One region of the Arthrobacter sp. Z4-13 genome, then DNA from elsewhere that is predicted to be linked to it. Evidence: riboswitches for the same ligand, from Rfam matches in the RefSeq annotation. Region 1 holds a riboswitch; the other holds the start of a gene.
The links. A riboswitch is a leader RNA that binds a small molecule or an ion and turns the genes downstream of it on or off. The one in region 1 is predicted to bind thiamine pyrophosphate.
Positions count from the first base shown of each region.

Region 1 (4,163 bases):
CCCGCCGCGAGTCTGTTGACCGGCAGATGATTGTGCGCCAGCGCGATGACAGAATCCAGATCGCAGTCCTTGAAGACAGTGTCCTGGCCGAGCACTTCGTGTCAAAAACCCAGCAGGACTCCCTGATCGGCAACGTGTACCTGGGCAAGGTCCAGAACGTGCTGCCCTCCATGGAAGCCGCCTTCGTGGACATCGGCCGCGGCCGCAACGCCGTCCTCTACGCCGGTGAGGTGAACTGGGAAGCCGTCAACCTCGAGGGCAAGCAGCGCCGTATCGAAAACGCCCTCAAGTCCGGCGACACCGTTCTGGTCCAGGTGACCAAGGACCCCGTGGGACACAAGGGTGCCCGCCTGACCAGCCAGATCTCCCTGCCCGGCCGCTACCTGGTGTTCGTGCCCGGCGGCTCCATGACCGGCATCTCCCGCAAGTTGCCCGACGTCGAACGCAACCGCCTCAAGCGCATCCTCAAGGACCGCCTCCCCGAGCAGGCCGGCGTCATCGTCCGCACCGCCGCCGAGGGCGCTTCCGAGGAAGAGCTGACGCACGACATCAACCGGCTGCGCGCGCAGTGGGAAGGCATCGAAAGCCAGTCGAAGTCCACCAAGATCCTTGCCCCGGAGCTGCTCTACGGCGAACCGGACCTCACCATCAAGGTGGTCCGTGACGTCTTCAACGAGGACTTCTCCAAGCTGATCGTCTCCGGGGAGGAAGCCTGGGACACCATCGAGGCGTACGTTACCTACGTGGCGCCGGACCTGGTGGGCCGGCTCGAGAAGTGGACCAAGGACCAGGACATTTTCGCTGCCTGGCGCATCGACGAGCAGATCCACAAGGCGCTGGAACGGAAGGTCTTCCTGCCGTCCGGCGGTTCGCTGGTGATCGACCGTACCGAAGCCATGACCGTGGTGGACGTCAACACCGGCAAGTTCACCGGCAGCGGCGGCAACCTCGAAGAGACGGTGACCAAAAACAACCTCGAGGCTGCGGAAGAAGTGGTCCGCCAGCTCCGACTCCGCGATATCGGCGGCATCATCGTCATCGACTTCATCGACATGGTCCTCGAATCCAACCGCGACCTCGTTCTGCGGCGCATGGTGGAATGCCTGGGACGCGACCGCACCAAGCACCAGGTTGCCGAAGTGACGTCACTCGGCCTGGTGCAGATGACGCGTAAGCGGATGGGCACCGGGCTCCTGGAAGTATTCGGAGAGCAGTGCGAAACGTGCGCCGGCCGCGGCATGGTCACCCACGACGACCCCGTGGAGCACCGGCGGGCCAACATCGTGGCTGCCGAGCACCACGTCCAGCGGTCCGACAGCCGGCCCGAAGCCCGCAGCGAAAGCCACCGGACCGACGCCCAGCGCATCGACAGCAACCAGCCGGGCGCACGTCCGGACCGGAAGCGCCGGCGGGGCCGCGGCGGCCAGCAGCCTGAGGTTGCCCCGGCAGCTGCCGTGCACGTCCACACAGTTCAGCCCGACCCATCGGACGCTGAGCGGCACGCCAAGGCGGAGGCCACCCGGCTGGCCCTTGCCAACATTGCCGCCGCCGCGCATGCAGCCCACCTGCACGACGACGAAGTGGCGGCAGCCAGGCAGGCGGCCGCAGACCAGCCCGCTGCAGCCCCCGCTGCTGCAGCGGAGGCTGCAAAGCGCGACGACGAAGCGCGTCACGCTGCCGTGCTCACCTTCGGCGGTGAGAAAGTGGTGCTGCCGTTCGTTGAGCATGCTGAAGAGCAGCAGCAGAAGCCGGCCCTGACCCTGGACCGACTCGCCGAGGCGTTCGCCCACCTGGGCCAGCCCGCGGCCGCTGTTGCCCAGCCCGAGCAGGCAGAACCGGAGCAGGAGCCGGCGGGGCCCATGGAACCGGTGCAGCCCGCACAGGCACCTGCTGCGGCAGCTGCTGCAGCACCGGCGAAGGACTACACCGACCACACGCTGGAGCAGTCCCGGCAGCGGCGGCCGCGGCGCAACCGCAGTGCCAGCCGTGCCCAGGGGGCTGCCAACGAAACCACCGTGCAGCATCACGAAAGCGTGGCGGCGGCCAGCACGGGGCATACCCACGAGGCAAAGGCCCCGGTACCGGCCGGCACCGGGGGAGACACCGGAATTGAGAAGGCGGCAACAAAGCCCGCCGAGGCGCCCATCATCCTGGGTGTAGGGGTTCCGGCCTCGGAGCTCTAAGAGTCAGCAGCACGGAATGCCCGGCCAGCCACAGCAGTGGCCGGCCGGGCATTCCGTGTTTAACGCCAGTAAGTGCAGTGCGGCCGGAACCTAAAGCAGGACATCCCAAGGGCAGGGCTCCCGGTCGCAATGTGTCACCTTCGGCCTGTGTCCGGCAAAAAAGCTAGGCTGGGGAACTGACACGGGGTGCCGCGCAGAGAGCCGGCTGAGATACACACCCGTTGAACCTGTCCGGTTAGCACCGGCGAAGGGATGTCTCATGTCTGCGACTACTGTAATGCCCACTGCCATCCCGGCAACCTTCACTGCGGCAGCAACAATGCCTTGCCGGTCGGTACCCCGGGTCCTGTCCATCGCCGGCTCGGATCCTTCCGGCGGGGCCGGTATCCAGGCCGACCTGAAGAGCATCGCCGCGCTCGGGGGCTACGGGATGGCTGCCATCACTGCCCTTACCGCCCAGAACACGCGCGGGGTCCGGTCCGTTCATGTGCCCCCTGCAGCGTTCCTGGCTGAGCAGTTGGATGCGATCAGTGAGGACATCGGCATCGACGCCGTGAAAATCGGAATGCTGGGCAACGCAGACGTGATCGAGGCGGTGGGGGCGTGGCTCCGGAAGGTGCGCCCCGCCGTCGTGGTCCTGGACCCGGTGATGGTTGCCACCAGTGGTGACCGGCTCCTGCACGAGTCCGCGGAAGCGGCGCTGCGCAGGCTCCTGCCGCTGGCCCACCTTGTGACGCCCAACCTGGCGGAGCTCGCCATACTCGTTGGCGGGCAGTTGCAGGACAGCTGGGCCGGCGCATTGGAACAGGGCCGCGCGCTTGCCGCTGCCACCGGCGCAACGGTGCTGGTCAAGGGCGGCCACCTGGACGGCGAGGAGTGCCCGGATGCACTGGTCAACACCAAGGGCCTGCTGTCCAACGAAGTGGTGGTGGTGCCGGGGGAGCGGCTGAAAACGCGGAACAGCCACGGCACCGGCTGTTCACTGTCCTCCGCCATGGCAACCGCCCAAGCGCGGCGGGGGGACTGGGAAGCATCACTTCGGGAAGTCAAACCTTGGCTGGCCGGCGCACTGAGGGCATCCGAAACACTGGAAGTGGGAACGGGAAACGGGCCGGTACACCACTTCCACCACCTGCAGCCGCTGCCGTCCGAAGGCAGCTTCGCGGCACAACTGTGGGGTGAGGCGCAGCAGGACCTGGACGATATCTATGCCTTGGACTTCATCCGCAACCTGGCCTCGGGCAGCCTGCAGGAGCACGAGTTTGCCTACTACCTTGCGCAGGACGCCATCTACCTCAACGGGTATTCGCGGGTGCTGGCCAGGGCGAGTGCGTTGGCGCCCACCGAGGCAGAGCAGCTCTTCTGGGCTGCTTCTGCCGGGCAGTGCCTGGAAGTCGAGTCGGAGCTCCACCGCTCCTGGCTAAGCACGCGGACGGTCCAGCCCCGGCTGGGCCCCGTGACCAAGTCCTACGTGGACCACCTGACAGCGGCATCGGCGTCGGGCAGTTATGCGGTCCTGGCGGCGGCAGTCCTGCCCTGCTTCTGGCTGTACGCCGAGGTTGGTGTCACGCTCCACACCCAGTTCGTTGCCGCCGGTGAACCCTCGGCACATCCCTACGCGGACTGGCTGCGCACCTACGCCGACGAAGACTTCGCAGCTGCCACCCGCACTGCCATTGCCATCGTGGATGAAGCGGGGCGCAAGGCCTCCGCCGCGGACCGGGCCGCCATGGTCACGGCGTTTAAGCAGTCCTGCAGGCTGGAAGTGGACTTCTTCGACGCGCCGCGCCTCCATTCCTGACCACCTGCCGGCGGGCTGGCCGGTACTATGGTGGGGCACGGTGCGGACGCCGGAATTGAGCTGTGGTAGCTATCACAGTCAACCCGCCGGGACCAGCCTCATTTGCGGCCAAAGACAGAGTTAGCGTATTCTAGATCTTCGGTGCTTACGCCAACACTTGGGTTACGACCCCACGGCGT
Region 1 is NZ_CP096459.1:2,211,352-2,215,514, reverse strand. It holds gene M1E07_RS11990 (Rne/Rng family ribonuclease) at 1-2,183, shown strand, start outside; TPP riboswitch at 2,356-2,453, shown strand; gene thiD (bifunctional hydroxymethylpyrimidine kinase/phosphomethylpyrimidine kinase) at 2,461-3,984, shown strand.

Region 2 (4,163 bases), 1.5 Mb from region 1:
TGCGGCGAGGATCAGCGGCCACCCCCGCTGCCACAGCAGCGTCAGGGTGAGGCCCGCCAACGGGAACAGCAGGAACTCAAAGACCAGCGCCACGGAAGCGGACACCCAGTCGATGGAGAGCGCCAGGACTGCGGTGATCAGGAAGACGGCGGCGAACTTGCTCAGCGGGTTGGCGCGGGTCAGCAGGGCGCTGTTGCCGTGCAGGTTCAGCTCCTGCCTCACGGTGCCACCGCCGCCGCTGCCGCCAAACGCAGTTCCGCTCCGCCCAGCGCCGCAGTGAATTCGGCGTCGTGCGTCACGGACACTACGGCGGTGCCGGCGTCCAGGAGTTCGGAAAGGAATGATGCCAGCTCCGCCCAGGTGTTGGCGTCCTGCCCGAAGGTGGGTTCATCCAGGACCAGGACCTGCGGATGCGCGGCCAGAACGGTGGCTACGGAGAGCCGCCGTTTCTCGCCGCCCGACAGCGTATAGGGGTTCGCGTCAACGAGTTCGGTGAGCCGGAGCCGCGCCAGCAGTTCGTCAACGCGCTCCTCGCCGTGCCCAAGGTGCCGCGGGCCAAAGCGCAGTTCGTCCAGCACATTTCCGGTGACGAACTGGTGCTCGGGTTCCTGGAACACCGTGCCCACACGCTCAATCAGCTGCTCTGCCTTCCACCGATACGGGTCAATTCCCGCGCCGCGGCTGAGCGGCAGGGTGGCGGAAACCTTGCCGGCGACAGGCTCCAGCAGCCCGGCGAGGGTCAGCGCAAACGTGGATTTTCCTGCTCCATTGGGCCCGGTGATGGCCAGCGCCTGCCCTGCGCGGACCTGGGCGGAAATGCCCTGCTGTACGGGCACCGGCTGCACTTTGCGAAAGCCCTTGCGGCGGGCGCGTTCCCGCGATACAGCCAGTTCCTCCGCGGCCAGCAGCAGGTCTTCAGTACCGGAAGCAGGACCCGCCGCCCGGAGGCGGGTAGCCGGAACATAGCCAGGCACCCAGACCCCGGCCGCAGTGAGCATGTTCCGGGCTTCGCTGAGGACCTGGTCCGGCGCCCCGTCCAACAGCACAGCCGGATCGGCGGCCGAGCCGGGTTGCAGCACCACGATGCGGTCTACCAGGTCCTTCCACACGGCCACGCGGTGCTCCACCACCACCAACGTTGCCCCGGTTTTGTCGAGGCAACGGCCAACGGCGTCGCGCACCTCCAGAACCCCTGCGGGGTCCAGGTTGGCCGTCGGCTCGTCAAGGAGGATCAGCCCGGGCCGCATGGCAAGGATGCCGGCGAGCGCGAGCCGCTGTTTCTGCCCGCCGGAGAGGGCCGACGTCGGGTGGTCCAGCGGCAGGTGGGAAAGCCCGACGTCGTCCAGCGCCTCGTGCACGCGGGCCCAGATATCACCGCGGGGCACGGCAAGGTTCTCGGCGCCGAAGGCGACGTCGTCACCTACGCGCGAGAGGACAACCTGGGTCTCCGGGTCCTGCTGCATCAGCCCGGCCCGGCCGCGCTGCTCCCGGGGGGAGGCGCCGTCGATCAGCAGCGAACCGGACTCATCGGAATCGCCGGCCTCGTCGTCGTCATGTGCGTCCCCCAGCACCCCAGCCAGAGCGTGGAGGAGCGTGGACTTGCCTGCGCCGGACGGGCCCAGCAGGAGCACTCGCTCCCCCGGCTGGATGTCCAGGTCAAGGGCACGGACAGCAGGTTTGGAGCGCCCGGCATGCCGCCAGCCCCAGCCCCTGGCGGTGACTGCAGCCGGCCGCGCCGCCACCGCAGCGCCGGAGAGGGAAGGAGCAGTCATCAGGAAAAGACGGGCTCCGTTGCTGCCTTGCGCGACGCAAAGGAACTCAGGACTCCGGTCTTGGCCAAGCCGCGGGTGGCGATCCAGGACAGGGCTCCGGCGATCACGGCACCGGAAATCGCGGTGACGATGATGTAAGCCAGCTTGTCCCCGCCGGAGTAGGCGATGTTCCAGCCCCAGGGCGCGAAGGAGTCATTCAGGCCGCAGAAAAGCCCGGCAGCGGCGCCCGCGAGCAGGGCTACCGGCAGGTTGAACTTCCGGTACACAAAGATCGCGAAGATGATCTCGGCGCCCAGGCCCTGGACAAACCCGGAGAACAGCACGGAGGCGCCGTACTGCGACCCCATCAGCAGCTCACCGGTGGCGGCGACGGTCTCGCAGAACAGCGCGGCGCCCGGCTTGCGGATGATGAGCATGCCCAGCACCGCCGGGATCATCCATCCGCCGGCGATCAGGCCGGTCAAAGGCGGGTATACGGCGTTCATGGGGGCTGAGACTGCGTTAGCCCCCTGGGACCATGCCCAGAAGATGACGCCGCCGGCGATGGCGATCAAGGCCGCCACCACGATGTCCACGACGCGCCAGGACTTGCTGGTGGTCTTCTTTACTGCTGTTGTTGCCATGCGATCCTCCTGAGGAACAGGAGGGGAAAGCACGGCAACGGCACGCCGCTGCGGTGCTTCGAGAACTCGACTCCCTTGCGCCGGTACTAACCGGATCAGGTTCGAGGGTCTGCGGCTGTCCGCACTCTCAGCGCCCACCTGCGGATCCTGGCTTTGCCAGTGATGCCCGACGGCGGCGCTCCCCTGTCGTTGAATGATTCTGTGGGTAAATAATTGCCCTTGCAGGCGGGGTCCAGTTTACACCGGAGGGGGGTAGATTGTGGGCCATGACTGCCAATTCCCCGCATGTGACTGAGTTCGATCCGGATTCCGATGCCATCCAGCCGGAAGGATCCCTGCAAGCACTTATCGCCCGGATCGAGGGTGAAATCCGGGAGCTCCAGCTTCCAGCGTTCTCCATGGACGACGCACTGAACCTGGGGCTGCTGCTCGTGGAGCTGGGCAAGGAAGGCCAGTTCCCCATCGCGATAGACATCACCAAGGGTGAGCAGGTCCTGTTCCACGTTGCCCTGGCCGGCGCCACCCCGGACAACGGGCACTGGATCCGCGCCAAGCAGCGCACGGCCGCCAGGTATGAGGTGCCCTCCCTGCTGGTGGGGCTGCGCGCCCGGCTCCGCGGCGGACGGATCGAAGACCAGGGCTGGTTCGATCAGACCCGGTATGCGGCACACGGGGGTTCCTTCCCCGTGTACGTCGCTGGGGTGGGCGCGGTCGCAACGGTGACTGTTTCGGGGCTTCCCCAGGTGCAGGACCATGAACTGGTGGTACAGGCCCTGCGCGAGATCCTCAGCTCCATGCGCACGGACTGAGGACAGGCCGGCGCGATGGACCCTCAATATGCCTGGAGTACATTCGAAACGGCGAAGTTCCAAACAGGAGGGGCGCCATGCCCAGTAATGCAGCCGAAAACCAGGTGCAGGCGGCAGTGGACAAGGCCGCGGAGGAAATGATCTATATTGGCCCGGACCACCCCTACTATCCCCTGCTGGCGGAACTGGTGTCCGCCGTGGGCAAGGCCTGGCAGCAAGGGTACGAGCACGGCCGCCACGGTGGGCACCATGTAAACCCTTACGTGTGGACCACTCCGGAGGGTTGAGCGCCACCAGCGGCCTGCGAAAGCTGCGGGCAGCGGCGGGCAGCAACAGCAGGATGACCACCGCACTTAGCTTAAGTTAGTAATCATGCTTACTATGTTGTCTCCCGGCTTTTGAGGAGACAGGTCATGACAGTCAGCACCCGGGCCACCGGAGCGAGGACGGGCCTGCAGAAGGCTGCGCTCGCAACGGGCGTCCTCTTCCTGCTGGTAGGTGTCCTTGGATTCATCCCTGGGATCACCAGTAACTACGAATCATTGGGCATGGCCGGCCACGGTTCGAAAGCCTTGTTATTGGGCGTCTTCCAGGTGTCCGCCCTGCACAACATCGTGCACCTGGCGTTCGGGGCGGCCGGACTGCTGCTTGCCCGGACCCATCAGCAGGCAAGGAGCTTCCTCACCTACGGGGGCGTCGTTTACCTGGTCCTCTGGCTGTACGGGCTCTTGGTGGGCGATGAAACACCCGCCAACTTCGTCCCCGTCAACGGCGCCGACAACTGGCTGCACCTGGCCCTGGGGCTGGCCATGATCGTCCTGGCCATCATGCTGTCCCCGCGGACCACCCCGCCGGCCACCCCGCGGCGCAACCGCGGACGCGACCTGAACGCTTAGCCTTAACCGAAGCCGCCACCGTCGACGGCGCAGCACCGGCAGCACCGCTGCCGCCCGAAGGAG
Region 2 is NZ_CP096459.1:3,705,159-3,709,321, forward strand. It holds gene M1E07_RS18965 (energy-coupling factor transporter transmembrane component T family protein) at 1-222, opposite strand, end outside; gene M1E07_RS18970 (ABC transporter ATP-binding protein) at 219-1,772, opposite strand; gene M1E07_RS18975 (ECF transporter S component) at 1,772-2,395, opposite strand; TPP riboswitch at 2,450-2,590, opposite strand; gene M1E07_RS18980 (heme-degrading domain-containing protein) at 2,662-3,204, shown strand; gene M1E07_RS18985 (hypothetical protein) at 3,282-3,491, shown strand; gene M1E07_RS18990 (DUF4383 domain-containing protein) at 3,618-4,100, shown strand.
Region 2: linked by a shared signal. The riboswitch ahead of M1E07_RS18975 (ECF transporter S component) and the one ahead of thiD (bifunctional hydroxymethylpyrimidine kinase/phosphomethylpyrimidine kinase) in region 1 are both predicted to bind thiamine pyrophosphate.